3 regions of the Thalassotalea fonticola genome follow, and region 3 is predicted to be linked to each of the others. Evidence: predicted binding sites of a transcription regulator. Region 3 holds the regulator's gene; each other region holds the start of a gene.
The links. The regulator sigma-54, encoded in region 3, starts transcription at its own class of promoters, with help from an activator protein. The targets are predictions, from matches to a motif close to GTTGGCACGNNNNTNGNNT.
Positions count from the first base shown of each region.

Region 1: glnA (glutamate--ammonia ligase) is a predicted target of sigma-54. The motif match lies at 8,209-8,227, and genes of this name have one in related genera.
Region 2: RI844_RS05840 (DUF3192 domain-containing protein) is a predicted target of sigma-54. The motif match lies at 6,807-6,825, and genes of this name have one in related genera.

Region 1 covers NZ_CP136600.1:4,089,344-4,100,411, forward strand. The annotation lists gene RI844_RS16790 (hypothetical protein) at 1-34, opposite strand, end outside; gene epmB (EF-P beta-lysylation protein EpmB) at 80-1,096, opposite strand; gene efp (elongation factor P) at 1,187-1,756, shown strand; gene epmA (elongation factor P--(R)-beta-lysine ligase) at 1,933-2,907, shown strand; gene RI844_RS16810 (MerC domain-containing protein) at 2,984-3,373, shown strand; gene glnG (nitrogen regulation protein NR(I)) at 3,436-4,842, opposite strand; gene glnL (nitrogen regulation protein NR(II)) at 4,845-5,924, opposite strand; gene RI844_RS16825 (DUF4124 domain-containing protein) at 6,014-6,538, opposite strand; gene glnA (glutamate--ammonia ligase) at 6,736-8,142, opposite strand; gene RI844_RS16835 (tetratricopeptide repeat protein) at 8,522-10,030, shown strand; gene typA (translational GTPase TypA) at 10,239-11,068, shown strand, end outside.
Region 2 covers NZ_CP136600.1:1,420,488-1,431,555, reverse strand. The annotation lists gene rlmM (23S rRNA (cytidine(2498)-2'-O)-methyltransferase RlmM) at 1-528, shown strand, start outside; gene RI844_RS05875 (isocitrate dehydrogenase) at 684-1,691, opposite strand; gene RI844_RS05870 (DUF3192 domain-containing protein) at 1,924-2,313, opposite strand; gene xni (flap endonuclease Xni) at 2,411-3,223, opposite strand; gene ppnN (nucleotide 5'-monophosphate nucleosidase PpnN) at 3,263-4,612, opposite strand; gene queF (NADPH-dependent 7-cyano-7-deazaguanine reductase QueF) at 4,844-5,695, opposite strand; gene syd (SecY-interacting protein) at 5,799-6,359, shown strand; gene RI844_RS05845 (hypothetical protein) at 6,387-6,695, opposite strand; gene RI844_RS05840 (DUF3192 domain-containing protein) at 6,904-7,275, shown strand; gene RI844_RS05835 (DUF2789 family protein) at 7,354-7,584, opposite strand; gene RI844_RS05830 (GNAT family N-acetyltransferase) at 7,822-8,457, shown strand; gene RI844_RS05825 (DUF962 domain-containing protein) at 8,477-8,785, shown strand; gene RI844_RS05820 (RrF2 family transcriptional regulator) at 8,945-9,388, shown strand; gene RI844_RS05815 (NnrS family protein) at 9,441-10,643, shown strand; gene RI844_RS05810 (cytochrome c oxidase subunit 3 family protein) at 10,693-11,068, shown strand, end outside.
Region 3 covers NZ_CP136600.1:2,687,585-2,698,652, forward strand. The annotation lists gene kdsC (3-deoxy-manno-octulosonate-8-phosphatase KdsC) at 1-430, shown strand, start outside; gene lptC (LPS export ABC transporter periplasmic protein LptC) at 427-993, shown strand; gene lptA (lipopolysaccharide transport periplasmic protein LptA) at 953-1,522, shown strand; gene lptB (LPS export ABC transporter ATP-binding protein) at 1,524-2,252, shown strand; gene RI844_RS10815 (RNA polymerase factor sigma-54) at 2,353-3,849, shown strand; gene hpf (ribosome hibernation promoting factor) at 3,873-4,160, shown strand; gene ptsN (PTS IIA-like nitrogen regulatory protein PtsN) at 4,163-4,612, shown strand; gene rapZ (RNase adapter RapZ) at 4,658-5,503, shown strand; gene RI844_RS10835 (HPr family phosphocarrier protein) at 5,549-5,827, shown strand; gene mgtE (magnesium transporter) at 5,907-7,268, shown strand; gene pmbA (metalloprotease PmbA) at 7,374-8,717, opposite strand; gene yjgA (ribosome biogenesis factor YjgA) at 8,869-9,387, shown strand; gene tldD (metalloprotease TldD) at 9,452-10,891, opposite strand; gene RI844_RS10860 (carbon-nitrogen hydrolase family protein) at 10,916-11,068, opposite strand, start outside.

The DNA.
Region 1 (11,068 bases), 1.4 Mb from region 3:
TATCAATAAGTTGTTGTTCAATTTTAAGCATCATGATGAATGGTGTTCTTGTATAGTGTAATTAATTTAATTGCCATTATTATGACAAATTAATGGCTGTCTTGTTAGCCTCTCCTGCAATTTCTTGCACTATTTTAGGCATTAGGAAGCCGGGTAGGGTTGCCATCATTTGTGTTGCTATAGCAATGGCGCTTTCACGTTTAACATCAAAGTGCGCGGCGCCAGCTACCGGATCAAGTAAATGCAAGTAATAAGGTAATATACCAACGCTAAACAGTTTTTCCGACAATTGACAAAGAACGTCGCTGTTATCGTTGATATTTTTTAACAAAACACTTTGATTTAACAAAGTTATACGCTTTTCTCTAAGAGGCTCCAGAGCTTTTTCAAATGCATCATCAATTTCATTACTGTGATTGATATGAAAAACTATCACCGGCTTTAATCGGCAGTTAGATAAAATAGTCGTCAGCTCTTGGGTGATACGTTGCGGTATAACAACGGGCAAACGAGTATGAATTCTTATTCGTTTCAAATGCTTTATCTGTTCTAGTTGTTTAATCAACCAGGAAAGATGTTCATCTTTAGCCATTAATGGGTCACCACCGCTAAAAATTACTTCATTAATTTCGCTATGGGCATTTATATATTGCAGCGCTTGTTGCCAGCGTTGTTTATTCGGGCTGTTATCTTGATAAGGGAAATGTCGGCGAAAGCAATATCGACAATTGACCGCACAACCTGATTTTACAATCATCAATACTCTATGCTTGTATTTATGTAATAACCCTTCTGCTACAGTGTCATGCTCTTCTAACGGATCACTAATGTAACCAGGTACATCCATATGTTCTGATGAATGTGGCATGACTTGTTGCAATAATGGGTCGTTAATATTGCCTTTTTCCATTTTGTTAATAAATGGTCTTGGTACGCGCACAGGAAAAAGCTTACGGGCTGAAAAGTGATCGCAGTATTTTTTATCGTCTATTTCTAATAATGACAACAACTCTTTTGGGTCGGTAACGATATTTGCTAATTCTTTTTGCCAAGAACAGTGCAAATTGTCTTCAATCTGCGGTATTATTTGCAGCATTAATTAATCTCTGCTTACTTTTCGTTAAATGCGAATATTAATATACGAATATTAATCTATTAGTGAGCGCAAATATAGTAAGAGAACTCTATGGCTAACTTTAGTACCAACGAATTCAAAAACGGTCTTAAATTAATGATCGATGGCGAACCATGTAACATTTTAGATAATGAAACTGTAAAGCCGGGTAAAGGCCAGGCATTTAATCGTATTAAAATACGTAAACTTATCTCTGGTAAAGTAATAGAAAAAACATATAAATCTGGCGAGTCTGTTGAAGGCGCTGATGTTATGGAAACTGACTTAGCCTATCTGTACGAAGATGGTGAGTTTTGGCATTTCATGAATAACGATACGTTTGAGCAAATTGCCGCAGATGCAAAAGCAGTAGGCGATAGTGTTAAATGGTTAAAAGATGGTGACTTATGTGTGATCACCCTTTGGAATGGCGCACCTATTACAGTAACGCCTCCTAACTTTGTTGAGTTAGAAGTTACCGAAACTGATCCAGGCCTAAAAGGTGATACTGCAGGCACTGGCGGAAAACCCGCTACGTTAAATACCGGAGCCGTTGTCCGAGTACCACTATTTATTCAAATTGGCGAAGTAGTGAAAGTAGATACACGTACTGGCGAATACGTTTCTCGTGCTGGTAAGTAATAGCAACTAATCGTTGAATACTAAAGGGAGCTTGTGCTCCCTTTTTAGTTTAAGAATGACTATTGATGGTATAAAAGGGTATGTAGTTTTTAGAAACGAGAAACGAAAATACTGATACACCTTAACCATAACCACTTCCTGAACTTGTTTCAGGATCTAAAAAGCCTGGATACTTAATGCACTGGCAACCAACAGCTTCTATAAATAATCTAAAAAAACGAGCTAAAACTCTGGCTCAAATTCGCGAGTTTTTTGCACAACGAAAAATTTTGGAAGTAGATACCCAAGCTCTGTCACACGCTACGGTAACAGATCTACATTTGGTTAGTTTTGAAACTCAGCTGCTTGATGCTGGCTGTGGTGCTGAGTCAGGTAAAACACTTTATTTGCAAACGTCGCCTGAATTTGCGATGAAACGTCTTCTTGCTTCAGGCAGCGGCTGCATCTATCAGATCTGCAAAGCCTTTCGCAATGAAGAGTCAGGTCGTTATCATAACCCTGAATTTACTATGCTTGAATGGTATAGAATAGGCTTCGACCATTTTGATTTAATGGCTGAAGTTTCAGAGTTAGTTGAACTAGTTCTCGGTTGCAAACCCGCAGAGCAAATGACATACCAACAAGCTTTTATTAATAATGTTGGCTTCGATCCTTTGCAATGCACAATAGGTGATTTAAAAGAAGCGGTTTTAGAGCACCAATTAAATGCCGACTGGGCACAACTTGAGAACAATTTAGATACATTGTTACAATATCTCTTTGTTGAATTAGTCGAGCCCCAAATTGGCCAGACCGTGCCATGCTTGATTTATAATTTTCCAGCCAGTCAGGCCGCCCTTGCTAAAATAAGTGCTGAAGATAATCGTGTAGCCGAGCGCTTTGAGCTTTATTTTAAAGGAATGGAACTTGCCAATGGTTTTCACGAACTTACCGATGAATCAGAGCAGAGACTGCGCTTTATAGCTGACAATGAACTTAGAGTTGCTAACCAATTAGAGCCCAAGCCCATCGATGAAAATTTACTTTCTGCTTTGCAGTCTACATTGCCTAATTGTGCAGGGGTAGCTTTAGGTATTGACCGGTTATTAATGCTTGTTTGTGCAGTTAATAGTATTGACGAAGTGATAGCTTTTCCTGTTAACAGAGCGTAACAAAAAAACTCTGCACTCTAACTTTAAATGTGATAATATCACTTTTTAAACGATATTATAGAACAGAGATCCACTTATGCTTGATAGACTTGGTATTACGGCAACATCAATATGTGCATTACATTGCATTTTGCTGCCTGTATTAGTGCCGTTATTATCTTTATTTGGTCTAGAGTTTCTTGGTGATCACGAGTCAGAGCATATCTTTTTGTTTGTGACTTTAATTCTCGGTTCAGTAGCACTATTTTCTGGCTTCAAACGCTATCATCGTAAAATTTACCCTTTTTACTTATTGTTTTTAGGTGGATTTATTTACTGGCATAAACACAGTGTCGATGAAAGTTTGCAACCAATAATGATTATTGTTGGGGCATGCTTATTAATCGCTGCACATGTAGTGAATTTAAAGCTATGCAATAACTGCAGAACTTGTAGTGATCATGAGTGCGGTGGCGAATTAGAATAGAATATAATTTATTTTTATACAAAAAGGGGAGCTACAGCTCCCCTTTTTGTGCAAATAATAAATTAATCTTGCAGCTCTTTTAGCTTTCTCGTCAGCGTATTTCGCCCCCAACCAAGCTTTCTTGCAGCTTCCTGCTTATGCCCATGAGTAAAGTTTAGTGCTCTTTCCAAGCAAATCTTTTCAAATTCAGGAGTAGCAGTAGATAATATATCCGTAGCACCTTGAGTTAATTTATCATCTACCCAGGCCGATAATTGCTCCTGCCAACCACCACTTGTTTGCTCTGCTATGGTTGTTACTGGATTTTGTGATAACTCTTCTGGCAAATCACTTTCTAGAATTTCTTGGCCACTGGCCATTACTGTTAAATAACGACAGGTATTTTCTAACTGACGAACATTACCTGGCCAGTCACATCGTTGCATAAATTTGATTGCATCGGTAGAAATTGACTTACATTCCACGCCTAGCTCATTGGCAGCTAAGTTTAAAAAGTGTTTAGCCAATTGTTCAATATCTTCTTTACGCTCTTTTAAACTCGGAATTTGAATACGAATAACGTTAAGGCGATGAAATAAATCTTCTCGAAATTCACCTTTATTAACTCTTTCTTCAAGGTTTTGATGAGTCGCCGCTATTATTCTAACATCCACCTTAATTGGGTTGTGACCACCGACTCGGTAAAATTGACCATCAGCAAGTACACGTAATAATCGAGTTTGTACATCAATTGGCATATCGCCAATTTCGTCTAAAAATAACGTACCACCATGAGCTTGCTCAAATCGACCTTGACGGACTGCATTGGCGCCGGTGAATGCGCCCTTTTCATGACCAAATAATTCCGACTCAATTAAATCTTTTGGAATTGCCGCCATGTTAAGCGGGATAAACGAATTTTTCTTCCTCGGGCTATGCAAATGTAGGGCATGAGCGACTAACTCTTTACCTGTACCCGACTCACCATTAATTAGCACACTAATACTTGAACGAGAAAGACGCCCTATGGCTCTGAATACCTCTTGCATTGCTGGCGCTTCGCCAATAATACCAACACCGTCTTCTGTTTTAGTCACTACTGCTTTCTTGGCATTTTGCTCTTGTGCATGAATTAGCGCTCGCTTAGTTAAATTCAGTGCATCATCTATATCAAAAGGCTTTGGCAAATATTCAAATGCACCACCTTGATAGGCATTCACTGCGCTGTCTAGATCAGAGTGGGCGGTCATGATGATAACGGGCAGATCAGGAAATTTATCGTTGATAATGCTAAGTAATGTCATGCCATCCATTTTCGGCATACGAATATCAGAAATAATAACTTCAGGTTGGCTATACTCAAGTGCTGCTAATAAATCATCGGCATTGCTAAAAGAGGCACAGCTTATGCTTTCTCCTTTGAAGGCTCGCTCTAGAACCCAGCGTATTGAGCTATCATCGTCAACAATCCAAACTTGTTCTGAGTTCATGGTTATACTCTCTTCGGTAAAGGTAATAAAATGGTAAATTCGGTACGGCCAGGGTAGCTATGACAAGCTAACTTTCCTTTGTGTTGATGTATTAGTGTTTGCGCAATTGAAAGCCCCAATCCAGTGCCATCAGCGCGGCCAGAAACCATAGGGTAAAAAATAGTATCTTGAATTTCAGCAGGGATACCTGGGCCGTTATCTATGATTGATATTTTAACCGCCAACTTCACTTGTTTGCCGTTAATGGTTTGGTTGGTCGCTATTCTGGTTTTTAAGGTGATAACACCGCTTTCATCCAGTATTTGCGTCGCATTGCGGATGATATTTAGTAAACTTTGTTGCAGTTTTTCAGTATCAATCTCTATGTCAGGGATTGAAGGGTCATAATCCCTTAACATATCAATGTGCTTGGCATTATCTAAACTAACTAATTGACGAACCTTTTCCAGAATTTCATGAATGTTGTGTAATTCTAAATTAGGTAATTGATTTGGACCTAATAACCTGTCGACCAAATTCGTTAAACGATCTGCCTGCTCAATAATCATTGAGGTAAACTCTTGCTGATCAGGATTTAGTTCTTTATCGAGTAGTTGTGCTGCGCCACGTAAACCACCGAGCGGGTTTTTGATCTCGTGGGCTAAACCTCTGATCAAATCTCGAGCGGCTTCCCACTGTTGTTCTTGAAAAACTTCTGCACTGATTTGTTTCTGTTTATCGATTTGTTTACATTCTAATAAAATGTGATCTCTATCATTAAAAAGTGCTGCAGAGGCAGTCACTTCAATAGTAATATGATAGTTTTCAATGAACTCCAAAACCACATCTGAATCAGTAAAGTCTTGACCGGTAAGCAGAACTTGCTTTAACCGTTCACCTGTTATGGAACAGTGCGTGAAAATATCTAGAAAAGCTTTTTGATATAAGCGGTTAAGACTTTTTGAAAATAGTGCTTCAGCGGAAGAGTTTAAATATTGAATATTTAAATTGTCGTCAATTATTACTACCGCGGTTACAAGCTGTGGTAATAATTGCTGAGCGTAAGCTGCTCTTATCTCTTTTAAACTAGCGTTGGTGTACAAGGTAATCTCCAATGCACCAATTTGGTGCGACCATTTATAGCAGTGTAATAAATAGTCAGGTGTTTTGCACCTAAACAGAGAAAATTAGTTTAATTAACCCTAGCTCGATGCAAGTAAACAGTTCTTTCTTTAGAAGATGCAATAACCTTGCCTTGATTGTTAAGTAGCTCTAATTTAATTTTATGTTCGCCGCGATCAACATCTCTTAAGATAAATACTGAACGGGTTTGAGGCTCTCCATGTGCTTTGCCATTCATTAACAAACGTACTTTAAAGCCACGCTTGAAAACAGGTGCAACTCTACCTGAGATGTATATAGAGCCTGAGTTGTCGCGTATGGTGGCATGATCTTCTGGCTGCGAGATTTGCACTTGGTATTCTTCTTGTACGACCCTGGGACTTATATCTAGCACCGTGGTATTAACCGAAGAGATCACAGTTTGTTTATTTTTTATTTCAATTTGCTCGGCAGTTTCTTCAGCACCAGGTTTTGGGCTATCAGAATAAACTAAATCACCATTTGCATTACGCCAAACGTATATCTTTGAAGACGCCGCTGAAGCTGGTGCTAGTAGTGTAAAAAACAGTATTACAAAAATTGTATACTTTGCCATCGATTAAAATTTTCCTTTTCAAACCGTTTACTTAAATAAATTAATAGCCATGCTATTACTAACTAATTTAACGAAATAATCAACATAGTGCTAGTAAATATTTTGGTAGATAATCAAAGTATAGCCGCATATTTAAACCGTATTAAATAAAAAAGCCCGCATAAGCGGGCTTTAATAAGTTTTATAAGCGGTAGCGTTTAAACGCTGTAGTACATATCAAATTCAACTGGGTGAGTAGTAGAGTTCAATAATTCAACTTCTTCACGCTTAAGAGCAATGTATGCATTGATCATATCGATATCCATTACACCACCAGCTGTTAAGAACTCGTTGTCAGCTTCTAGTGAATCAAGTGCTTCTTCAAAAGAAGAACAAACTTGTGGGATTGCTAAAGCTTCTTCAGCTGGAAGGTCGTATAAATCTTTATCCATAGCATCGCCAGGGTGAATTTTGTTTTTGATGCCGTCAAGACCAGCCATTAACATAGCAGTAAATGCTAAGTATGGGTTTGCTGTAGGATCAGGGAAACGAACTTCGATACGCATTGCTTTAGGGCTTGGCACAATTGGAATACGAATAGACGCTGAACGGTTACGTGCAGAGTAAGCAAGCATTACTGGCGCTTCAAAACCAGGTACAAGACGTTTGTACGAGTTAGTTGATGCGTTAGTAAAAGCGTTAAGTGCTTTAGCATGCTTGATAATACCACCGATGTAGTAAAGAGCATCTTGCGATAGTCCGCCGTATTGATCGCCAGAAAACAAGTTAACACCGTCTTTAGCTAAAGATTGGTGAACGTGCATACCAGTACCATTGTCACCAACAAGTGGCTTAGGCATGAAAGTAGCTGTTTTACCGTATGCGTGGGCAACGTTATGGACAACATATTTGTATATTTGTACTTCATCAGCTTTTTTAACCATAGTGTTAAAACGACAAGCGATTTCGTTTTGACCGGCCGTTGCTACTTCATGGTGATGTGCTTCAACAACTAAGCCCATTTCTTCCATTACTAAACACATTGCTGAACGTAAATCTTGAGATGAATCAACTGGAGAAGTTGGGAAATAACCACCTTTAACACCAGGACGATGTCCCATGTTACCTTCTTCATATTCAGTACCTGAATTCCATGAAGCTTCTTTATCATCTATTTTGTAAAAAGAACCAGACATGTCAGTGTGGAAACGAACGTCATCAAAAACGAAGAACTCTGGCTCTGGACCAATTAATACTGTGTCTGCAATACCTGTAGAGCGCATGTACTCTTCTGCGCGGTTAGCAACTGAACGTGGATCACGGCTGTAACCTTGCATAGTTGCCGGTTCAACGATATCACAACGTAAGTTTAAAGTAGCTTCTTCGGTAAATGGGTCTAATACGGCTGTAGATGCATCTGGCATCATAACCATGTCAGATTCATTAATGCCTTTCCAGCCTTCAATTGAAGAACCATCGAACATTTTACCGTCTTCAAAAAAATCTTCATCAACTTGATGATGAGGAATTGAAACGTGTTGCTCTTTACCTTTTGAATCAGTAAAGCGTAAATCAACGAACTTTACGTCGTTATCTTTGATTAAATCTAATACTGCTTGTGACATGAACGTCTCCGTAATTATTCTGCAGGTTAATTTTGAAATATTTAAAATTTCTACTTGGCAAGTACTAAGCTAGAAATGTGCCAACTTTACATGCGCTGAAATATAAGGCTTTTTTAAATGCACTTAAATTAAATTGCACTTCGTTGGTGCGTTGGTGGATCTTTGTGGTGCACTATTGCTGTTTGTATAACTTTCACTATAGCGACTATAAAACACTATCTCTGTAAGATGAATCTTTTTAAGGCGATATCGCTAGAATTATTTTCTTGTTGGAATATTACAGGTATGTAAGTAAAGAAACGTAAGTGTCGTTTCTTTTTTATTATTCAAGGATTAACCTGTAGTCAATTTTAAATGAACCTAGTTCTGTGGTGAGTAGTTGAAATCTTTACAAAAATATTTAGTGTTTATATCAATATTTATCTGTTTTAGCTTGCAAAACTCTTGGGCAAAGAGCATTGAGCAGGCGGATATATATTTTCAGCAACAACAGTATAAATTAGCTATTGATGAATATTTATCACTTGCCGATGCAGGTAATGCTAGAGCCTATTATCAGCTTGGAGCTATTTATTATAATGGTTTTGGAATTGAAAAAAGCGAAGCCCAAGCGCTCATTTGGTTTGCCTTAGCTGCTGAATATGATTTTGAAAATTCCGCAGAGATTGTAAATGAATTACTTGCTGGTGCGTCAGCAGCAGACCAAGATAAACTTCTAGGTATCATAGCTCAATTTAAAAAGAACTATGGAAAACAAGGAATTCAAGATAAATACTTTCCTCAATTTAATGAAGCAAACCTTTCTGAAAAAATTATCTATTCAAATGGTAAACAGTTAGACGCTTCTTATGAAACGACTGATGAAGGCTTTATTGAAAGCGATGACAGTTCGACAACATTTGAAGAAGAATTATTTGATGATGAGGAAGGTTTTACAGAGCAAACTTTTCAGTCGTCAAAGGTCTTAGAAAACTTTAACAATAGACCTTATTTGCTGGTCGTTGACTACGATATTGCTCCTGATGGATCTCGCAGAAACTTTAATCCGGTACAGGTCATTGGCAACCCTAATAAAGGTATATTAGATCTTTCTTATAGCAACTCCTTAAAGCCAACGTTTAAAGGGAAAAGTGTGAATTTTGTGCATCGTTCCTATTTAGGTGTTGCTAATTACGGTCCATTTGAGATTCGTCGAGAAATGGGGTTTTTATATTCTCGCGTAACACGGTATGTGCGCAAACTAGCTGATAGTAAAGTTCCTAAGGAACAATATCAACATGCGGCCGCATTAATGTATTTTACTTGGTTAAAACAAGAAGAAGGGCAAGTGGAAGCATTGTTAAAAAGTTCATCAGAAGGTGGTTATATCCCGGCACAATTTGAATACGGTTTACTACTTTATAGAGAGCAAAAAAATATAAAATTAGCTGTCGAGTTGATCTCAAAAGCCGCGCTACAAGGCTTTACCCAGGCTGAATACCGACTAGGAAGGTTAATCTTAGATAGTCCTTGGATTATTCAAGACGATAAGAGGGCGTTATTTTGGTTAGAGTTAGCCGCTCAAAAAGCGCATGTAGGAGCTACTTTAAAAACCAGCGAAGTTAAGCTGTTATCTAAGAATAAAAAGCTACTTGATGCTTTAGGTGCAATTGATTTATTAGCTAAATTGCCCGAGACAGAAGCAGAAAACCCTGAATATCTTTATTTACAAGCATTGGCTCATAACAATATGAGACCACGAAAATTATCCGTAGCTGTTACTTATATACGCGAAGCAATAGAGCTTGGCAATGATCGAGGCTGGGATGTGACTCTTTGGCAAGATACTTTAAAAAGGTGGACGTCTGGAGGCTCTGTAACCATTGTTGAAATGGCAACAGATGACTAACTTCTATGCTCTTATATTTCTGCAAATTAATCACTACATTCCGATGAGTATTTAATAAATAACAACAAATAAATGCCGTTAAACCAGAATTTAATAACGGTTTTTTTATTTGTTGCCGTTTAAAAACACAATAACCACACTATTTATTTTCTTTATTGGCCTTACTCCTGTACAATACGCGCCCAAATGTAGTGCTGTGCATAAATGCATGTGCACAGTAGATCTATTAAACCTAAAGGCTAATACAGTGTTAGACAAATTACGTAACATCGCAATTATTGCGCACGTTGACCATGGTAAAACTACCTTGGTTGATAAACTTCTTGATCAATCTGGAACGCTAGATTCTCGAGCTGGTCATGACGAACGAGTAATGGACTCAAACGATATTGAGAAAGAACGTGGTATCACTATCCTTGCTAAAAACACTGCAATCAACTGGGGCGACTACCGTGTAAACATCGTAGATACTCCTGGTCACGCCGATTTTGGTGGTGAAGTTGAGCGTGTTATGTCAATGGTTGACTCTGTACTTCTTATTGTTGACGCACAAGAAGGTCCTATGCCGCAAACTCGCTTTGTAACTAAAAAAGCGTTTGCTCAAGGTTTAAAGCCAATTGTTGTAATCAACAAAATTGACAAGCCAGGCTCTCGTCCAGAATGGGTTATGGATCAAGTTTTCGATTTATTCGACAACTTAGGTGCTACTGATGATCAATTAGACTTTCAGGTTGTTTACGCTTCAGCGATTAACGGTTGGGCATCTATGGATGCTGATGAAGAAGGCACAGATATGACGCCTTTATTCCAAACAATTGTTGACCAAGTACCAGCACCTGATGCAGATACTGATGGTTCTTTCCAAATGCAAATCTCGCAGCTTGATTACAGCTCATACTTAGGCGTAATTGGTGTTGGCCGCATTACTCGTGGTTCTGTTAAGCCTAATCAACAAGTTACTGTTGAAGGTTCTAACGGTAAAATTCATAACGGTAAAGTAGGTAAAGTATTTGGTTACTTAGGCCTTGACCGTAATGA
Region 2 (11,068 bases), 1.3 Mb from region 3:
CCAAGTCGCTCTACATTAAAACTTGATGAAGCATTTTTATACTTTATTCCAAAAGAAGAACATGAAGAACGTCTGGCGGGTGGTTTAAATGCTGTTGATTTAGGCTCGGCTCCGGGGGGCTGGACTTATCAATTGGTTCGTCGCGGCATGATGGTTAAAGCTGTTGATAACGGGCCTATGGATGATGCCTTGATGCAAACTGGGCAAGTTAAGCATTATCAGCAAGATGGCTTTAAATGGCGCCCGCGCAAAAAGAATAATTACTGGTTAGTGTGCGACATGATTGAAAACCCAACCAAAGTTGCCAAATTAATGGCTGATTGGGTAGTAGAGGGGGATTGTAAAGAAGCTATGTTTAATTTAAAGCTGCCGCCAACAGCCGGGCGTTATCAGCTAGTAATGAAAAACTTGCAGATCATAAAGGACACGTTATCTGAAAATAGCATTTGGTATGAAATGTATGCCAAGCATTTATATTACGATCGTGAAGAAGTAACCGTGCATTTACGTGTGTTAGGTAATAAGTAGTTCAAGAAACGAGATTACAAGAAACGAGAAACGAAGAACGTTGGTCTAGTATTGTCATTAGACATGATTTAAAACAATATTAGCTTTTCGTTTCTAGAAGTGAATTAAACGCTCTCGTTTCTCGATAAAACAAAGGAGCCTTCGGCTCCTTTGTTTTATAACCGCTCTAACAACGCTTCGGTAAAGTCTGTGGTTCCATGCTCGCCACCTAAATCACGAGTTGTTCTATCCCCAGACTCTATCACATCAGTAATTGCATTGCGGATTAATGCCGCTTTATCGTTCTTCCCCATGTATTCAAGCATTTGAATAGCCGCTAAAATCACAGATGTTGGGTTGGCTAAATTTTTACCTGCAATATCAGGTGCACTGCCATGAACAGCTTCAAAAATAGCACAGTCTTGGCCAATGTTAGCACCAGGGGCCATGCCTAAACCGCCAACTAAACCCGCACACAAATCAGACAAAATATCACCGAACAGGTTAGTTGTTACTATTACGTCAAATTGCTCGGGATTCATTACTAATTGCATACAGCAGTTATCAACAATCATTTCTGTTGACTCAATTTCAGGGTATCGGCTAGCTACTTCACGAGCGACTTTTAAAAATAAACCTGACGTAGATTTCAATATGTTGGCTTTATGCACCGCAGTAACTTTTTTACGGCCTTCTTTTATTGCCGTTTGGTAAGCAAATTCAACGATTCGTTCAGCACCTTCACGAGTAACCAAACTCAATGCTTCAGCTGTTTCACCATCGGCAGATACTGTTTGGCCAAGGCCAGAATACATACCTTCAGTGTTTTCTCGAATAGTTAAAATGTCAATATTCTCATAACGTGCACGAGTACCTTTGAAAGAAATCACCGGACGCAAATTAGCGTATAATTTGAATTTTTTACGAAGGGTAACGTTGATTGAAGTAAAACCTTCACCTACAGGTGTGGTAAGAGGGCCTTTAAGGCTGATCTTATTTTTTTCAATAAGGTTTAACGTTTTTTGTGGAACCAGTTCGCCGTGCTTTTCATAAGCGGCTAAACCTGCATCCGCATACTCGTAATTAAAGTTACAACCAGCTTTATCTAATACTTTAATACAAGCATCGATAATACTTGGGCCAATGCCATCGCCAGGAATAACGGTAATAGTTTGCTGAGTCATAGAGTTTACCTATTAAAAAATGTGCTAAAAATAACGTTTGTAATAAACTGCGAGCATAAAAAAACGCCAGTGAGGTGTGGCGTTTTTATATCATGGCTATGCTTTCATAGCCAGTTACTTTACTTACATGTGTCGATGTTTTGACCGATAATAGCTATAATTAGACTAAAGTATAGGGTGTTTTCGACGAAGTTTTAAGTTTATGCTACTTTATTCAAACGCTGCAAGGAGGTTACTCAATCGCTTTTAGCTCTTTATAATCTGAATATGCGCTTGCACCGATGCCAACTAATACATCATCTTTAAATAATAACGGCGTGCATTCATCTTGAGTTGTTATGCCATCAGAATGCTTATGTTGAGTTCGAAAAAACATAACTTGATAATTACCGGTGGAAACTTTTTTAGCTTCAGTTAAATCTGGGCTACCTATATCAAGAATGATTTTATCTAGGTTGGCACTATCCAGTTTTAATTTAGCTATGTACTGGCGGTTGAAGCCCTCGCGCTCATCCCATTCCATTTTTACCGGAGTATCTTTATAAAAATACATTACCGCCGCAGCAAAAATAGCGTAAATAATAACTGCGATAGCAATACGAGAAGCAACTTTGGTGTTCATAACAGTCCTTGAAACGTCGAGGTTCTATTTTAAAAATGATAAAAATTTATTATAAAGTATCTATAAGATACATGGTTAAAAAATTGTAACAAATTTTTTAATTTACTGAATCATTATGTAAGCGAATATCTTTAAGGTTAAATCCTAAAGGAATATCTTTTTTCAAATTAAGCAGTTGTTGACTTAGTTCAAATTGTAACTCCGTATCAGCAAACTTTTTGGCAATTGATTTTTTCAAGTCTGTAGCCGCAAGTATTGCTTTTAAAGAGCCGTAAGTATTTAATAACTGAGACGCGATAACTTGCCCAATGCCGGCAACACCAGGGATCTTATTGGTGGTATCACCCGTTAATGTCCAGAAATCGATAAGCTGCGTTGTTTTTACATTGAACTTTTGTTGCACATATTCATCATCAAAATAACGTTTTTTGAAATAATCATACACTTGTACGTGATGGCCAAGTAGGGGTAAAAAACCTTTGTCAGTAGATATGATGGTGGTATTTTGGCCTTTAAGCGCCATTTTTACCGCTAAAGTTGCAATTAAGTCATCGGCTTCATCTTGCTCTGATTCTAATGAATCAACGCCTAATGCTAGAAAACTGTCTTGCATTGCAGACAAACTATCTTTTAAGTGCTCAGGCATTTTCTTGCGACCTTTTTTATATTCGGGAAATACCTTATAACGCCAACATAAGCCTTGGCAGTCAAATACCGCTAGAGCATGGCTAGGCTCGTGCTCTTGAATGATTTTTTGCAGGGCTTTAGTCGCCGCCGTCTTGGTATTATGAATAATTTGTTGTTTGGTTTTATCAGATAAATCGCCATTTAACGGGTACAACCGTTCTTGAGCCGCATATATTCTGCGGATCAAGTTCATGGCATCAATAAGAACTAAGTGAGCTTGCATCGTTTATATTTATTATTTTACTTGCATCGTTTATATGAATCACTCTGAAACGATTTTATAACAAGGCGTATATTCGCCCTGTAATTTCATCCGTCCCTGCTTAACAAAAGATGATAACAGGTTATCCATGTGAGTCATAATTTCTTTGTCACCAGATATTTCATATGGGCCATTTTTACGGATGTTTTTAACCCATTCAGGTTTTACATTGCCAGCGACAATTCCGGAAAATATTTTTCGTAAATTGGCTGCAAGTTCATTTACAGGTAAATCATTATGTAGGCTTATTTGAGCCATATTTTCATGATTGGGCTCGAACGGTTGTTGAAATTGAGCCTCTATTTCTAAAGTCCAATTATAGTGATAGGCGTCGCCAACCGCTTTACGATAGCTTATTACTGAACTTATTTGCTCTTTTAAATACTTAGCCACTTCTTCGCTATCATCAATAATAATGGTATAAAGTTGCTGTGCATCAGCGCCTAAAATTTCACCAATGAAAGTATCTAACGCATTAAAGTATTGTTCTGCGTCTTTTGGACCGGTGAGGACTATAGGCAATTTTTGCAGTTTATTTTCTGGGTGTAGTAAAATTCCCAATACAAACAGCAACTCTTCTGCGGTTCCTGCCCCTCCAGGAAAAATAATTAAGCCATGGCTTAAGCGTACGAAAGCTTCTAGGCGTTTTTCAATATCTGGCATGATCACCAATTCATTTACTATGGTATTTGGCGGCTCTGCAGCAATAATACTTGGCTCAGTTAACCCTATATAACGGCCAATGCCGCTACGCTGTTTAGCATGACCAAAGGTTGCTCCTTTCATCGGGCCTTTCATTGCTCCAGGACCACAACCTGTGCATATATTTATATTACGCAAGCCAAGTTGATAGCCAGTATTTTTGGTGTATTTATATTCTTCATGCTTTATCGAGTGCCCGCCCCAGCAGGTTATAACACCTGGCTCGCTATCAAGTTTGATCGCCCCGGCATTCCGAAAAATGTCAAAAACAATGTGCGTTATCAGATCTGAAGACCGGGGTGGTGGGGTAGCTAAATATCGTGTTGAAATAAATAAAATATCACGTAAAACAGCCGATAACTGTTCTTGAATACCTTTGATTATTTTACCATCGACAAAGGCGTGATCAGGGGGATTAATTAATCGTAATTTCACCCCTCGTTCGCGTTTTAATACCTGTATATTAAAGTCTTTGTATGTTTCATAAATTGCTTCGGCATCATCAGTCGTACTTCCAACGTTTAATACCGCAAGGGAGCAATTACGGTAAAGTTGATAAAGTTCGCTATTAGCGGAGTGCTGGAGTTGATCGACCTCAAGAGGGGAAAGTAGGCACATATTGCCTACAGGATTTAATTCAATTTGCATAAGCTACCTCAAAATTACATCAGATAATTAAAATTTTTATTAAGGAAAATAATAACTTAGCCCAGGAGTTTGATGTCTATAGTTTGATTGTAGTCTATAAATAAGCAGATAAAAAGGTGAATAAGGAGAAACGAAGAACCAGAGACAATAAACGAGAAACGAACAGCGGGTTTGTTTTTCGAAGTTATATAAACGAAAAATGAGCTTATATAACTGTTCTCGTTTCTAATATTATTGTCTTAATGTTCTATTTGCCGGTGCAGATATATCTTCGCTGCTTCTAAATGGGTTTATGTCGAGCCCACCTCGGCGCGTATAACGAGCAAATACCGTGAGCGATTCAGGTTGACAAAACTCCATAATATCTGTGTAGATACGCTCCACACACTGTTCATGAAATTCATTATGTTGGCGAAATGAAATTAAATATTTCAATAAAAGTGAATGATTAATTTGTTTACCGGTATAAGTAATATAAACGCTACCCCAGTCAGGTTGATTGGTTATTAAGCAATTAGATTTTAATAAGTGACTGACAAGGTATTCGCTAACGTTATTATCTGAAGTCATTGCTGCAGCTTGAGCTAAAATATTACGATCAAAGTCATAGCTATCAATGCTAATGTCGATGTCATCTATTTTTAACGCATCTATATTACTAATGGCTAGAGCAGGGCAATTATCAACAGCAAACAATGCAACTTTTACTGGGGCTTTAGCCGTTGTAGTTAAATCATTTATAAGCGTATTTTCAACATCTTGCCATGAACCAAAGTGAGTTTGGTTAAAACTGTTCAAATACAACTTGAACGATTTTGATTCTACTAGATTTTCACTGGTGCAAGGTATGCGAAATTCGGCCACTGCAACTACTGGCTTACCATTTGGCTGTAACCAGGAAAGCTCATAACCATACCAAACATCCTCCCCATAAAAGGGTAAAGAGCATTGCAGGTTTAAATCATCCCTATTTAACGATCTCGGCACGCCTTGTAATAGTTCTGGCGCATAATTACTTTTGTATTCAGTACTTTTTCCAAGTAATAAAGACTTTAATTCGGTTGCGTTGTCGTAGTGAGTCATAATCTCTTTTTGCTTACTTTCAAAGGTACAACATAATATACTGTGCTGTAACAGCATTATTTTATGTGTAAGTATTAATTAAATTTAAGGCATATTTTACCTGATGAATACCACAGCGCAAAGCATTGACTTAGCTATTAGTCAGTTAACTGAACAATACAAGCAACATTGCATTAATCAAACCGGTAAATTACCGAGAGTTGAGCATGATGATAGTTGGCCATCTCCTTGTGAAACCGGAGCTATTGATGCGAATGGTTTTATTGATTGGCAGCCGGTAAAAATAGATGAATCTTTAGATTTTAAAAATGTTGAACAAGCTCTTGGCTTTAGTATTCACCAAGATGTTCATACTTACTTTAGTCAAATGTATTCTGAGGCAATCCCAGCAAGCTGTAGTGAAGGCAATTTAGAATTATTATTTGCCTGGAATAAAGATGACTATGAGCGTTTACAGCAAAATATTATTGGTCATGTTTTGATGAAACAAAAGTTAAAGCAAGAAGTTACTATATTTTTTGCGGTAACTGATGAAGATGACATCAATTTAGTGATTAAAAACAATAATGGCGAAGTTTGGGTAGAGCCAGTGGGCTGTGAGCCAAGTAAGTTTATTGCTCCAAGCTTAACTGAGTTCATCAATAGTCTGAAATTTCACAGCTAAGCTATAATCGCCAATTATATTTGCTCCCTAACTGAGCTTAGTTAATTTAGCTTTAAGCTCTTCTATTTCAACTTGTAGAGGAGCTATTGCCTGTTTAATTAATCCCACCACTTCTGCCTCGGTAAGAGAGCGTTTATTGTCTGTTTTTTGCCTTTTTACTTCAGGTTTACTCGTTTCGGCAATTTTGGGGTTGTTCTGCCAAGCCTGTAGTCCTTTAATTACTCTGGCTAGAGGTAGGCTTTGAGTTAGTCTTGCTTTTATTAAAGCAACGGTTGGGGTTTTATCTTCAGCGGCAAGTTGTGCGGCTATTTGGTAAATTTCGTGATCTGAGCTCATTTTTTGTACATATATTGTTAAATTACATAAATAGTAGCGAAATTAGCTAATCAAGTCATCACCTAAATATGAGTAATAAATAAAACTTCCTATAAAACAATGGCTTATAAAGTTGGCAATGTATTTGCTTTACTAACTTTAACAAGTAACCAAATTAACGAACACTTTTAATATACTAATAAATTTCAACACTTAGGAAGAAAATGTCATGAAAAAATCTTTAGCTACATTATTGCTTATTGCTCCACTCACTTTAGGTTTAACCGGTTGTATCATTGTTGCTGATGGCAATGGTGAACATGGTAGCTTTGTCACTGATCATCAAGATAGAGAGTATGAAAACCGTAAAAAAATTGCTCGCTTAGAAAGTGGCATGGCTTATTTAGCCGCGCAAGATTATTTAGGGGTTCCTGATTTTAATGAAAGTTATGATAAAGGTGGTGAAACAATTCAAGTGTTATTTTATCGTACTAATAGAGTTCACTCTGACAGTATGACTACCAAGGATGAATGTACACCACTTATCTTTAAAGCTGGAAAGTTAACTAGCTGGGGTGAAAGCGCCTATAAAGAGCTTTAATAAATCATTTAATAGCAATTAAATGAGTACTTATTGGCGATTATTGATTTCTCCCTTCAATATTCGCCAATTCTTTATTTAGCGCAGTAAAGCATTTAACACATCAACAATCTCGCTCCAGTCAGAATCTAGTCGAATCGAATCAGCTAAAAAGCTCGCCTGTGATTGATTCCAAAAATTTGCATCAGCTAACCTAGTATTAGCATCTAGCCCTTTATTCGTACTAATAAAATTATTAATACCTTGTTCTGTTGAATCTAAGCCAAGTTGGGCAAACAGCCCCTCTAAGTTATGTAATGACAAGTCCATATGTAAGCCTCTTTAAATTATATAGTCTTTTGAGTATAGCTTTATTATTTGTTTGTAAAACAAAACAGAATAAAAAACCAACAACTTTAATTGACTTAAATTCAAATTAATTGATATGGTGGTTTCCCAACGAAAAAAAGTACCTAAAATAAACCTCAAAATAGTGGTAAAGGTGCGTTAATAATAACAACAAATACGTTGGCAAAATTGAAACACAAAAGTTAAAAAGGGCGAGTTATGAATGATGTAAAAATTGCTGCTGATGTTGATATCAGAGCAGCTTATTTAACTGCACCAGAGCTGAAGCTTGCAGCCTCACTTATTTATCAGGCTTATCATGATGACCCGGTGTTTATCGATATTTTCTCCGGTGTGGGTGATTATGAGCAAAAACTCAGAGCATCTATTCGTGAAGAGTTAGCCGCATTCTGGCAAGCAAAACAACCAATATTAGGTATTTACCTTGGGGAAGCATTGGTTGGTGTTGCTTGTTTACACAGCCCTGCAAATGGTTTTGGATCTGACCGGTTCTGGCATTGGCGCTTAAAAATGATGCTAAGTGCTGGCTATGTAAGTACCAAGCAAATGATCCAAAAAGAAGAGCAAATAATTGCGGCCGTACCAATGGAATGCTTTCATATACTGTCTTTTATCGCCATACACCCTTTACATCAGCACCATGGTTTCGGTCATTATCTAATGGCTGCGGTTAATGCTGTATTTGAAGATGAGACCGAAAGTGAAGGTGTTGCAATTTATGTTACTTCAGATAAATACAAAGCATTCTTTAAGGAGTGTGACTACGATACCATTAAAGAAATTACCGTGGGTAATGTTACCGGCCCATTAATGGTTCATTATAAAGATTCTTAACAAACCTAAATAAGAACTTATGCAACAAAAACAATTTAATTCGTTTAAGGAATTTTATCCGTTTTATTTAAGTCAACATCAAAATCCTGTCTGTCGTAATTTGCATTACATTGGCAGTGTTTTGGTGCTGATTATGTTGGCTTATGCAATCTTCAATCAACAATACCTACTTCTATGGACTTTACCTATTACTGGTTACGGTTTTGCTTGGGTAGGGCATTTCTTTTATGAAAAAAATAAACCTGCTACTTTCCAATATCCCTGGTATAGCTTTGTTGGCGACTGGGTAATGCTGCTCGATTTTGTACGTGGTAAAAAACACCTGTAAAGTCTTCTTTGTTGGGTTAAGTACCAACCTCCATTTTAAATGATGTAAATTATTTGATCTAAATTAACTTTCTTCTATCTATTTCAACTTAAGTTTGTAATGAATCTTAAAAGGTGTATCCTATATGCATCTTTAATTTTTTGCTCACGGTCGTTAAAAATGCATATTACTCGATATACAGATTATTCGTTGCGAGTGTTAATTTATTTAGCAATTAACTCTAAGCAACTCGCCACAATTAATGACATTGCCAAAAGTTATAATATTTCCAAAAATCACTTAATGAAAATTGTGCAGCAACTAAACCTAAGGGGATATTTGCTGGCTACTCGAGGAAAAAATGGCGGCATTAAGCTTAACCTTGCAGCCAAACAAATAAATATTGGCGCTTTGGTTCGTGAATTTGAACACTCTAACAAGTTAGTCGAGTGTTTTGGAGAAAATAACCAGTGCGTGATCACCTCAACTTGCCAATTGAAACAAATATTTGCACAAGCACAAGAAAGCTTTTATCAAACCTTGGACAAGTTTACTTTAGCAGACTTAGTTGGCGCTGAAAAACAGCCTGAATTAGCAAGCATACTAGCAATAGATGCCGCTTAACAGAGTGCAAGCACAGAACTTATAATAGTTTATCCTTCTTGGAACTGTAAAAATGACAACATTATTAAATATAGATAACTCACCTGGTAAAGCAAAAAAGCAAGCTTTGGCATTTTTCGAACTTGCGTTTCGTCCATTCTTTTTATTAGCTTCACTGTTTAGCATTATAGCTTTACTTGCTTGGAGTGCTATTTTGAATGGCAATCTTAACCTGAACGTCTATGGTGGCTCTTTTTGGTGGCATACGCATGAAATGTTATTTGGTTTTGTGGCGGCTATTATTGTTGGCTTTTTACTAACCGCGGTACAAAATTGGACCGGAGTACAAAGCATTCATGGCAAGAGTTTGGCTTTGTTAGTTTGTTTATGGCTGGTTGGTAGGGCGTTATTTTTATTTCCTGCTGTAGTTCCTGTTTGGCTTATTGCTTTTGTTGATATTATGTTTTTACCAATATCAGCTGTAGCACTTGCAAGACCCATTATTAAAGTAAAGCTTTGGCGTAATTTAATGTTTATTCCAATCCTGTTGGTAATGACATTAGCCAATATTACTATGCATTATTCTGTAATTGAGCCCTCTGTAGAATTAATGACTACTGCCAGTACTACCATGGTATTACTAGTCACGTTAGTAATGTGCATTATGGGCGGGCGAGTATTTCCTATGTTTACCGCAAACGGTACTCAAACTGCACGTGTTAACGCTATTCCACTATTAGAAAAAATAGCCATTATTAGTACTTTGCTGGCACTTATTATTAGCCTGAACTTGATCAAAGTACCGGCTTTAATTAACGCAATAATATTTTTTATCGCAGCTGCTGCGCATGTTGTAAGGGCTTATCGTTGGAAAATATGGGTAACATTAAAAACCCCCTTAGTATGGTCACTACATTTAAGTTATTGGTGCATTGCTTTAGGGTTATTATTATTTGGTTTGGCCGAATTAACGGCTACGGTTACCCATTCACAAGCAGTACATACCCTAACCGTTGGCGCTATGGGTACAATGATCTTATCGATGATTTCTCGAGTATCCTTAGGCCATACCGGCCGAGCAATAATTGCTAGCAAAGTAATGACTGTGGCCTTTATCGCGATTATTTCAGCCGTTATTATCAGGGTCTTCGGTAGCTATTGGTTTAGTAACTACAATTTGGTTATTAACTTCGCTGTTGTACTTTGGACGATTGCATATGGCAGTTTTGTGGTGCTTTATTTTCCAATTTTAACAAAGCCCAATGCACGTAACTAACTAGTTTATCTTCGAATTATTTTATCTTTAGAAAAGGTTAATACGAACAATGAGTTCAATAGAATCAAACAACTCTCTGGCTATATTTCCTCGTTCATGGAGTGAAAAAGAAGCGGGCAGAGTACCAGGCAATATTCCTATTTGGGTTGGCATACTCTCAGAATTAACCGAGTTTGGTATTTTCTTTACCGCCTATTTTATTGCAAAATTTAACTACCCTGAAGTCTTCGCTTCAGGACCATTAAGCTTAAACACGACAATAGGGGTTATTAACACCGTTATTTTGTTGGCCAGTAGTTATTTTATGGCGAAAGCGATGAGTAATATTCGCCGCAACGACTATAAAAAATGTGAACGCTACCTTTGGTATACCTTTATCTGCGCCTGTATGTATCTATCATTTAAAAGCTATGAGTTTTATTGGA
Region 3 (11,068 bases):
TGACGGTGAAGAGCTGAAGGCATTTAATACAAAAGATGGTTTTGGCATCAAGGCTCTAGGGCAAAATGGTGTCGACGTTGCGGTAATTACTGGTAGAAAATCTAATATCGTTGAAAAACGTATGACCGCTCTTGGGGTAAAATTTATTGTGCAAGGTGAAGAAGATAAATTACCGGCATTGATGCAGATTGCTAAAAACTTGGAACTTACCAGTGAACAAATTGCCTATATAGGAGATGATGTTCCCGACTTACCTTGTATCGAGGCTGTCGGCTTAGGAGTAGCTGTTAATGATGCTCATCCGTTAGTGAAACAAGGCGCAAACTATATCACCTTCATCAAAGGTGGTTTTGGTGCCGTCAGGGAGCTTTGTGATCTAATAATGCAAAGTCAAAATACCTTGAAAAATGCGAAAGGCAGCAGTATATGAATCGTTTGCATAGTATTTCAACGATTATATTTATCATAGCATTATCTGTTTATGGTTATATGCAATGGCAAAAATCGAATGAAAAAATTGTGCAAATAATAAAACCTAAAGACGAACCTGATTTTATCGCAACAGCATTAAGCTCAAGCCAATATGACGCTGAGGGTAATTTAACTCATACCATATATGCTGAGAGAATGTCCCATTATTTGACTAATACGGAGACTCATTTTCAAGCACCTAAATATACGCTCTATCCTAAAGATGGCAGTGCTGCTTGGAATTTATCGGCAAATGAAGGTCATTTAGGCGAAGATAATATCTTATTACTCAATGATAGAGTACGATTGATATCAGACGATGAAACAAGTTTTATTTCAGAAATACACGGCAAATCTTTAAATGTAGATTTAACCAATAATATCATCACTTCAGAGCAAACAATCCTGTTAAAAGGCAAGGATTTCACTATGTATGGCTCTGGGTTACACGTTGATATCAATACAACTAAAATGAATTTGAATGAACATGTACAAACAATTTATAAAAAACATGCCTCATAAATTATTGCTTGGCATAGCTTTGGTATCCCCTTTAGCAACAAGTGTTGCCGAAGAAGCTGACTTTAAACAGGAAATAGTGATTGTCGCGAAAAAACAATCGAGTGATTTAAAAAATAAAATTGCCAGCTATATGGAAGATGTGAAAATCACTCAGGGCACTCTGAGCATTGAAGCAGATATAGTAAAAGTGACGAATCTGGAAGGTACTGACCTTAAACACTATTTAGCTATAGGTAAACCCGCACGTTTTAGCCAAATTCTTGATGACGGCCAAAAAATTGAATTACAAGCAGATGAAGTGGCTTATTCACCAACCACACAGACCATTATCATAAAAGGTAATGCATCGGTAAGCCAAGAAGGCAGTATGGTAAAAGGCGATATTATTACCTATAACATTGCAACTGAACAGCTCAATGCAGAAAGTGCGAGTACTGTAACGACTATCTTGAAGCCTGAAGTTAAACCAGAAGATAAAGATGTCTCACCTAAAATAAACAATGAAATAGAGCAAGATAAAGAACAATAATATGACGGCAACCCTAAAAGCACTAAACCTTGCTAAATCCTACAGCGGTCGAAAAGTAGTAAAAGATGTCAGTTTAACGGTAAATTCAGGGCAAATTGTCGGCCTACTCGGTCCCAATGGTGCAGGTAAAACTACATCGTTTTATATGATCGTTGGTTTAGTGCCAAGCGATGAAGGCTCAGTTGTGTTAAATGAACAGAATTTAACATTATTGCCTATGCATGAAAGAGCTCGACAAGGCATAGGTTACTTGCCACAAGAAGCGTCAATATTTAGAAAGCTTAGCGTTTTTGATAATATTATGGCCATTTTACAAACCCGTAAAGACCTAGACGATATCGCCAGACAAGAAAAACTTGAGAGTTTGGTTGAAGAATTTAATATTGGCCACATCGTTGAGAATACTGGCCAGAGTTTATCTGGTGGTGAAAGGCGCCGTGTTGAAATAGCCAGGGCTCTGGCTGCTGATCCTAAATTTATTTTATTAGATGAGCCGTTTGCTGGGGTAGACCCTATCTCAGTTGGCGATATAAAAAAAATTATTTTACAGTTAAAAGATCGTGGTATTGGGGTATTGATCACCGACCACAACGTACGAGAAACTCTTGATGTATGTGAACACGCATACATAGTAAGTCATGGTGAATTAATCGCTGAAGGTAATGCAGAACAAGTTTTAAGTAATCAACATGTTCGAGATGTCTACCTAGGTGAAAAATTCAAGCTATAGTTATATTAATAGTGTATTGCTTAGAACAGCAAAGCCGTGTAACAAACCCTAATTAACTTACATAATATTGACGTTATGTAAATTTGGAATTTTTCAAAAAATGAGACCTAGTCTTCAGCTCCGTATGGGGCAACATTTAACCATGACTCCACAGTTGCAACAGGCAATTAAACTGTTGCAGCTTTCTACGTTAGATCTCCAACAAGAAATTCAAGAAGCTCTTGATAGTAACCCTTTATTAGAAGTCGATGAGTCTGGTAACCTAGAAGAGAATAATGCTAATTCAGATTCCCATTTAGATGCTAAACAAGCAACGGCAGATACCACTGACGGTAGTGAAGACGCACAACCTACTCACGATGAAATAAGCACTTCTGAAGCTTTAACACAAAATGAAATTCCAGAAGAGCTATCGGTAGACTCAACTTGGGAAGAAAGCTTTAGCGCCGGTACTTCAAACACTGGCCTGGGCGGCGTCAACAGTGATGACTATGTTTATCAGGGTGAAACAACAGAATCTATCCAAGATCATTTGACTTGGCAAATGGAATTAACCCCGTTTTCAGATACAGACAGGACCATTGCCATCGCAATAATTGATGCTATTGATGATAGTGGCTACCTTACAGTGAGCAGTGAGGATATTTTATCTAGTTTAGGAAATGAAGAAGTTGAATTAGACGAAATTGAAGCAGTACTAAAACGCATTCACATGTTTGATCCTATCGGCTCTGGAGCAAAATCGATAGCCGATTGTCTACTTATTCAACTTGCTCAGTTTAATCCTGAAACACCTTTCCTCGCGGAGGCTAAAGTAGTGATCAAGGAACACATCGATTTGCTAGGAAACCGTGATTTTAGGCAGATCATGCGCAAAGCAAAATTAAAAGAGCCGCAGTTAAAAGAAGTGATGAAGTTAATTCACTCATTAAACCCTAGACCCGGCGATGCAATAGTAAAGCAAGACGAACAATACGTAATTCCTGATGTCAGTGTGTTCAAAAAAAATGGTCGTTGGGTAGTAGAATTAAACCCGGATACAGCGCCTAAAATTGGTATTAATAATCAGTATGCGGCGATAGCAAAAACAACTAAATCTTCAGAAGATAGTCAATTTATTCGCTCACACTTACAAGAAGCCAAGTGGTTTATCAAATCACTTGAAAGTAGAAACGATACTTTACTGAAAGTATCTAATTGTATTGTTCAGCAACAACAAGGGTTCTTTGAGCACGGCGCTGAAGCTATGCGACCTATGGTGTTAAACGATATTGCTGAAGCAGTTGAAATGCATGAATCAACTATTTCTCGTGTAACCACGCAAAAGTATATGCATACTCCCAGAGGTATATTTGAATTAAAATACTTCTTTTCTAGTCACGTAAGTACCGAAAATGGTGGAGAATGTTCATCTACAGCAATACGCGCACTGATTAAAAAATTAATCGATGCTGAAATAGTTGCTAAACCATTGAGCGATAGCAAAATGGCTGAGCTACTCAGTGCTCAAGGCATTAATGTTGCACGACGAACGATTGCAAAATATAGAGAGTCGTTAGGAATACCACCTTCTAATCAAAGAAAAAGTTTACTTTAAACCAACAAAAAAGGACAAAGCTTATGCAAATTAATCTATCCGGTCATCATGTTGAAGTTACCGATTCTATGCGTTCATATGTTGATGGAAAACTGCAAAAATTAGAAAGGCATTTTGATCACATAAATAATGTATATGTGGTACTGAAAGTAGAGAAATTACAACAAATCGCTGAAGCAACGTTACATGTAAATGCCGGTGAAATATTCGCCTCAGCCAACCATGCAGATATGTATGCGGCAATTGACGGTCTGATCGATAAATTAGATAGGCAAGTGCTCAAACATAAGGCTAAATTAGCTCATCACTAACTATGAAATTAGACCAACTATTAAGCCCTGACTGCACTCTATGTGCAGTACAGGGGAAAAGTAAAAAAAACATTCTAGAACAAATTAGTGCAATTGCAGCTAATAAAATTAGCAGCGCAACAGCAAAAGAATTGTTGAACAGTTTAACTAAAAGAGAAAAATTGAGTAGTACCGGTATTGGCAATGGCATTGCTATTCCACACGGTAAAATCAATAATAGTGAAAGCCCTGTAGCGGTCTTACTGACAACAGATAAACCCGTTATATTTGATGCTATTGATGATAAACCGGTTGATATTTTTTTCGCATTGTTTGTACCAGAAGATCATTGCCAGCAACATTTAGAGACTTTAGCCAGTGTAGCCCGATTTTTTAGTGATAAAGACAATAGTAAAAAAGTGAGACGTTGTAATAGCTCAACTGAACTACATCAATTAGTAGTAAGCAATTAAGCGACTAAACCACATTTGCCCCATTAGAAATATATTAGGTAGAAAATGAAATTAATCATTGTAAGTGGTCGCTCAGGCTCAGGTAAAACCGTAGCTTTAAGAGTACTTGAAGATCTTGGTTATTATTGTGTTGATAATATTCCGGTAAACCTATTACCTGCACTAACCCATACCGTTATTAATGATTATGAAAACGTCGCGGTATCACTTGATGTACGTAACCTTCCTGAAAACCCTGAAGACGTTAAAGAGATCATTGATTATTTACCTAATTCGGTTGAATTAAGTATTTTGTATTTAGACGCCGATGATAGTGAACTCATCCGTCGCTATAGCGAAACAAGACGACTTCACCCGCTTATTCGCCAGAATATGGCTCTTGATCAAGCAATTGCACTAGAGAAGAAACTGCTTGATCCAGTGGCAAGTAGAGCGAATTTATACATCAATACTTCCAAATTAACCCCGCATCAACTTGCCGATTTAGTACGAGAAAGAGTGCTCGGCTCAACTACCGGTAATTTAGTGATTGTATTTGAATCATTTGGCTTTAAATATGGGGTACCGTCTGATGCAGATTATGTTTTCGATGCCAGGTTTTTACCCAATCCATTTTGGGAGGAAGGGCTAAAGCCTTATAATGGCTTAGATCAGCCCGTTCAAGATTTTTTGGCAAGCCAACCTATAGTGACTAAGTTCATCTGGCAAATTAACTCTTTTATGATGACCTGGTTACCTCATTTAGAACGCAACAACCGTACCTATTTGACTATTGCTATTGGTTGTACCGGCGGTCAGCACCGAAGTGTTTACATTGCTGAAACGTTAGCAAAACAATTTAAAAAAGAACACAAAGATATACAAATTCGTCACCGTGAAATGACCAAATAGCTATAAAGCGAAGTATCCAAATAAATGTAGAGTTAAATTTATAAAATGTCGTTAATTGTTGAACAAAGTGTACTTATAGAAAATAAATTAGGTCTTCATGCCAGGGCCGCAACTAAACTAGCAAAGTTAAGTAAAAACTATCAGGCTAAAATTACCCTAACAGTTGAGACAAACTCCGCCGATGCTGACTCCATTATGGGACTAATGCTATTAACGGGCAGTCAAGGCAAAGAAGTTTTGATCAGAGCGGAAGGCATACAAGCTAGTCAGGCTATGTCAGCAGTCATACAATTATTTTCAGACAAATTTGATGAAGATGAATAAAAAAGCTGATAAAACCATTAGCTTACGTTAAACTTGCAATAATTAAAAATATCAAAAATAAGCTTGCACAGGGTGATTCATGCCAGAAAGATCAGAGCAAGAAATTAGCCAAAAACGATTATTAGAAATAAATACTGCTTTAGAAAGTGGTATGTTCGTTTATGTGCGCAAAATGTTCCAGCATATGCCGGCTTTTGATATTGCTTTACTCCTCGAATCATCTACCGCACGCAGTCGTAATGTTCTTTGGCAATTAATTGATCCTGATTTGCAGGGTGAAGTCCTTGAAGAACTCTCTGAAGAAGTTCGTAAAGGTATCTTAAGAAACATGCAGCCTGAAAAAGTTGCTGCAGTTGCTGAAGGCATGGACATTGATGATCTGGCCGAAGTTTTAAGAACCTTGCCTGACTCTGTTTATAAAGAAGTATTAAACTCAATGGACTCGCAAGACCGTACCCGAGTTGAGCAAGCACTGTCTTATGAAGAGGATACCGCCGGCGGTATCATGAATACCGATACCATCACCCTTCGCCCAGATATTACCATAGACGTAATTTTACGATATTTACGCTTAAAAGGTGAGCTACCAGAAGCGACAGATTCATTTTATGTGGTTAATAGACAAGACAAGTTCATTGGCTCAGTTTCATTAGCTGATTTAGTAACAGCAAGGCCTGAACAGCCGATCGCAGAAATTATCGATTACGATACCATCGCCATATCAGTTGAAACTGAAGAAAGTGAAGTGGCTAAACTATTTGAACGACATGACTGGTTTTCGGCTCCTGTAGTCGATGAAAATGGTCATCTACTTGGTCGTATCACCATAGATGATGTAATTGACATCATTCGTGAAGATGCCGAGCATTCAATGATGAGCATGGCTGGTTTAGATGATGAAGCTGATACCTTTGCCCCCGTAATAAAAAGTACTCAGCAGCGCTCTATTTGGTTGGGAGTGAACTTAATTACCGCATTAATGGCTGTAGCAGTATCAAGCATGTTTGAGGGAATATTAGCTGAGATGGCGATATTGGCAGTATTAAATACATTAGTGCCGAGTATGGGCGGAGTTGCTGGAAATCAAACCTTAACCTTAGTTATTCGCGGTATGGCATTAGGTCATATCGGTGATAATAACGCACGCATTATTCTCAATAAAGAAATCGCCGTCGGTTTTTTAAATGGTCTTATCTGGGCTTTATTTATTGCCTCAATTGTTGCCATTTGGAAGCAAGATATACTGCTAGGTGGAATAATTGCTTTTGCAATGCTGATGAATTTAACTGTAGCAGGCTTAGCTGGTGTAGCTACGCCTTTAGTATTGAAGAAGATGAATATCGACCCAGCGCTAGCCGGTAGTGTTATTTTAACCACAATAACCGATGTGGTCGGAATCTTTGCTTTCTTGGGGACGGCAACGCTGCTATTAGGTCGCTAACCAGAAGCGAGAACATTCATCAACCACTCAGTGGTTTACTTACTTCGAGAAACGAAAAACAGCTCTCGCTCATCGTTTCTAGTTTCTAGCCTCTCGTCGCTATTCTTACTGTCCTGAAACTTGCATTTCTTCAATTATGATAGAACCAGTTTTTATGCTGCCACGTAAATCGTAATCCGATCCTGTTGCAACTACGGCTTTAAAAATATCTTTTAAATTACCGGCAATGGTGATTTCAGACACTGGGTATTGTATTTGGCCATTCTCTACCCAAAACCCGGCAGCGCCGCGTGAATAATCGCCATTAACTACGTTTACGCCTTGCCCCATAAGTTCAGTAACCAATAAACCGGTTCCTAAAGTTTTGAGCATCGCCTCAAAATCACCATCATTAGCTGATATTAACCAGTTATGGATACCACCAGCATTACCAGTTGAAGTAAGTCCTAACTTACGTGCTGAATAGCTTGTTAAAAGATATGATTGCAATACACCATCAACAATAAATTCTCTATCCTGGGTAGCAATGCCCTCAGCATCGAAGCTGCTGCTGGCTAAACCACGTAGAATTTTTGGTCGTTCAGAAATATTCAAGTGTGATGAAAATACTTGGTCACCGATGGCATCTAATAGAAACGATGAATTTCGATATAAATTACCACCGCTAATTGCTGCAATAAAGTGACCAAATATACTATTGGCGACATCCGCTCTAAACATCACGGGTGTTTTTTGAGTATTGAGCTTTTGGCTGTTAAGTCTTGCAACAGCGGCTTCTGCCGATTCTAACCCGACAGCTTTAGCTGATTGCAATTTATCAAACTCGCGACTAACGGTGTAGCTATAATCACGCTGCATATCATCACCATCGCTAGCTATCATCATGCAACTTAGGCTATGACGAGTACTCGGGTATCCGACTAATTGCCCATGACTGTTACCATAAACTTTAAAGCCTTCAAAACTGGCAAAATTTGCACCATCTGAATTAGTGATTTTGTCATCACTGTTTAAGGCAGTGATTTCCGCTTCAGTGGCTATTTCAATCGCTTGCTCTGTCGTTAAAGATTGTGGGTGATATAAATCTAGATCTTGTGGGTTAAATTCAAGTAACTCTTTATCAGCAAGTCCAGAACAAGGATCTACAGACGTATATTTAGCAATATTAATTGCTGCTTGTACTGACTGTTGTAATGCTTGCTCTGATAAATCAGCCGTTGAAGCCGAGCCTTTACGGCCTTCCTTATAAACGGTGATGCCTAAAGCGCCATCGTTGGTAAACTCAACTGTATCTACTTCACCTAAGCGGGTAGAGACGCTAAGACCTTCTTGTTTACTGATCGATACTTCAGCATTGTCAGCCCCTAACGTTTTAGCCAGTTCAAGAACTTTGGCAACGGTGCCTTTAACTTGAGAAATTGAGGTGTTTATAGATTCTAGATTTTGCATTTATACCATCAACATTGAGAACTAATTGCCCAGTTTAGGTGGCTATTAGTGAGATAAAAATTATTTCACCAAGCATAACATACAGATATTAATTAACTTAACGTTATGTTGTATAATTAACGCAATATATTATTTTAACTATGACGATTTTATGAAAAAGCGCGGTAAAAAATTTATTGATGAAGACATCATCATTGTAAGCAAGACTGAAATCAAGAATGACATGAAAGTGATGCAAAAGCTTGCTGAGACAATTTGTAAACTCAATCGTAACCAGCGAGCTAAGCTTACTATTAACGAAGAGATTGAAGCCGCACTGATCATTGCTGACAAAATTAAAGGTAAGCATGATGCGTACCACCGTAATGTGCAGTTTATTGCTAAGCAATTATTTGAGAGTGACTATGAATTAATTCAAGCCGAAATTGATAAAATGAATAACAGACATGCACAAGAGCATATCAATAACGCTAAACTTGAAGACATTCGCGCTCAGCTTATTGAGGAAGGTGACAGTAAAATAGAAGCGCTATTAGCTGAATATGATGGATTTGAGCGCCAACGTATGCGCCAATTGGTTCGACAAGCAGCGAAAGAAATTAAACAAGAAAAACCAGGCAAAAACTTGAAAGAATTATTCAAATATCTGAAAGAGAATATTGCGCTTTAAATTCTAAAATCTAGGTTGAAGTCAAGCTTTCTAGAAAACTTGACTCTGACCCTGGTTTTTCTGATTACTGGGTACCACCAATGGTCATTTCATCTACCTTCAAGGTTGGCTGACCAACACCTACGGGGATACTTTGACCATCTTTGCCACAAACTCCAACGCCGCTATCTAGAGCTAAGTCGTTGCCAACCATGCTTACCTGTTGCATAGCTTCTGGACCACTGCCAATTAACGTAGCGCCTTTTACCGGCGAGGTTATTTCGCCATTTTCAATTAAATAAGCTTCCGCAGTAGTAAACACAAATTTACCGGAAGTGATATCAACTTGCCCGCCAGCAAAGTTCGGTGCGTAAATACCTTTTTTTACTGACTTAATAATATCTTCTGGTGAATGCTCTCCTGCAAGCATGTAAGTATTTGTCATACGTGGTAATGGTAAATGAGCGTAAGATTCACGACGGCCATTACCGGTAGGTTTTACCCCCATTAAATACGCATTATGCTTATCTTGCATATAGCCTTTTAATATACCCTTTTCAATCAATACATTGTATTGTCCAGGCGTGCCCTCATCGTCGATAGCAACTGAGCCACGACGATTAGCGATAGTGCCGTCATCAACGATAGTACAATGCTTGGACGCAACCTGTTGACCAATCTTGCCTGAAAATGCAGAAGAGCCTTTACGGTTAAAATCGCCCTCTAACCCGTGTCCTACAGCTTCATGTAATAATACACCAGGCCAACCGGCGCCTAGTACTACAGGTAGCATTCCTGCTGGCGCGTCTATGGCAACTAAGTTAACCAAAGCCTGCCTAACGGCCTCTTCAGCATATGCATGGTAACGAGGTTTAGTACCTTCCAATTCAAAGAAGTAGCTGTAACCAGTACGAGCTCCACCGCCGGAATTACCCCGTTCACGTACGCCATTAGCTTCAACCAAAACTGAACAGTTTAATCGTACCAATGGGCGAATATCAGTCGCATAAGTTCCGTCACTTGCTGCCACTAAAACCTTTTCATAAACGCCTGATAAGCTGACTATCACTTGCTGAACACGGCTGTCTTGAGCACGTGCGATTGCTTCAACTTCATGAAGTAGGTTTATTTTTTGTTCTTGTGTTAACGTCGAAAGTGGGTCAACTTCACTATAAAGCTCAGTAATAGGTTGCGGAACAAACACCTTAATGGTTTGGTTTTTATTTGCTTGCACAATTCCGCGTGCAGCCGATGCAGCCTTTAATAATGCATTGCTATTAATATCATCAGAGTAAGCAAAACCAGTTTTTTCACCACTAATCGCTCTTACGCCAACACCACGTTCAATATTATACGAGCCTTCTTTAACGATGCCATCTTCAAGCATCCAAGACTCATGGCTTGATGATTGAAAGTATAAATCGGCATAGTCAATATCACGAGTGCAAATATGAGATAAGGTTTTACTTAATTCTTCCTGGCCAAGCTGGCTAGAATGTAATAGTTCTTGTTCAACAAGATTCATTTTAAAGTCCGTGTTCTTTTATATTTAATTCAGTTTTACTGAAAATTTATTATGGCGCGACACTGGTATATCCGCCCTAATTTTATTAATTAATTGCCGATCAAATTCGGCGCTAACATAACCTGCACCATCAGCTTGCATGGCGATTATTTCCCCCCAAGGGTTAATAATCATCGA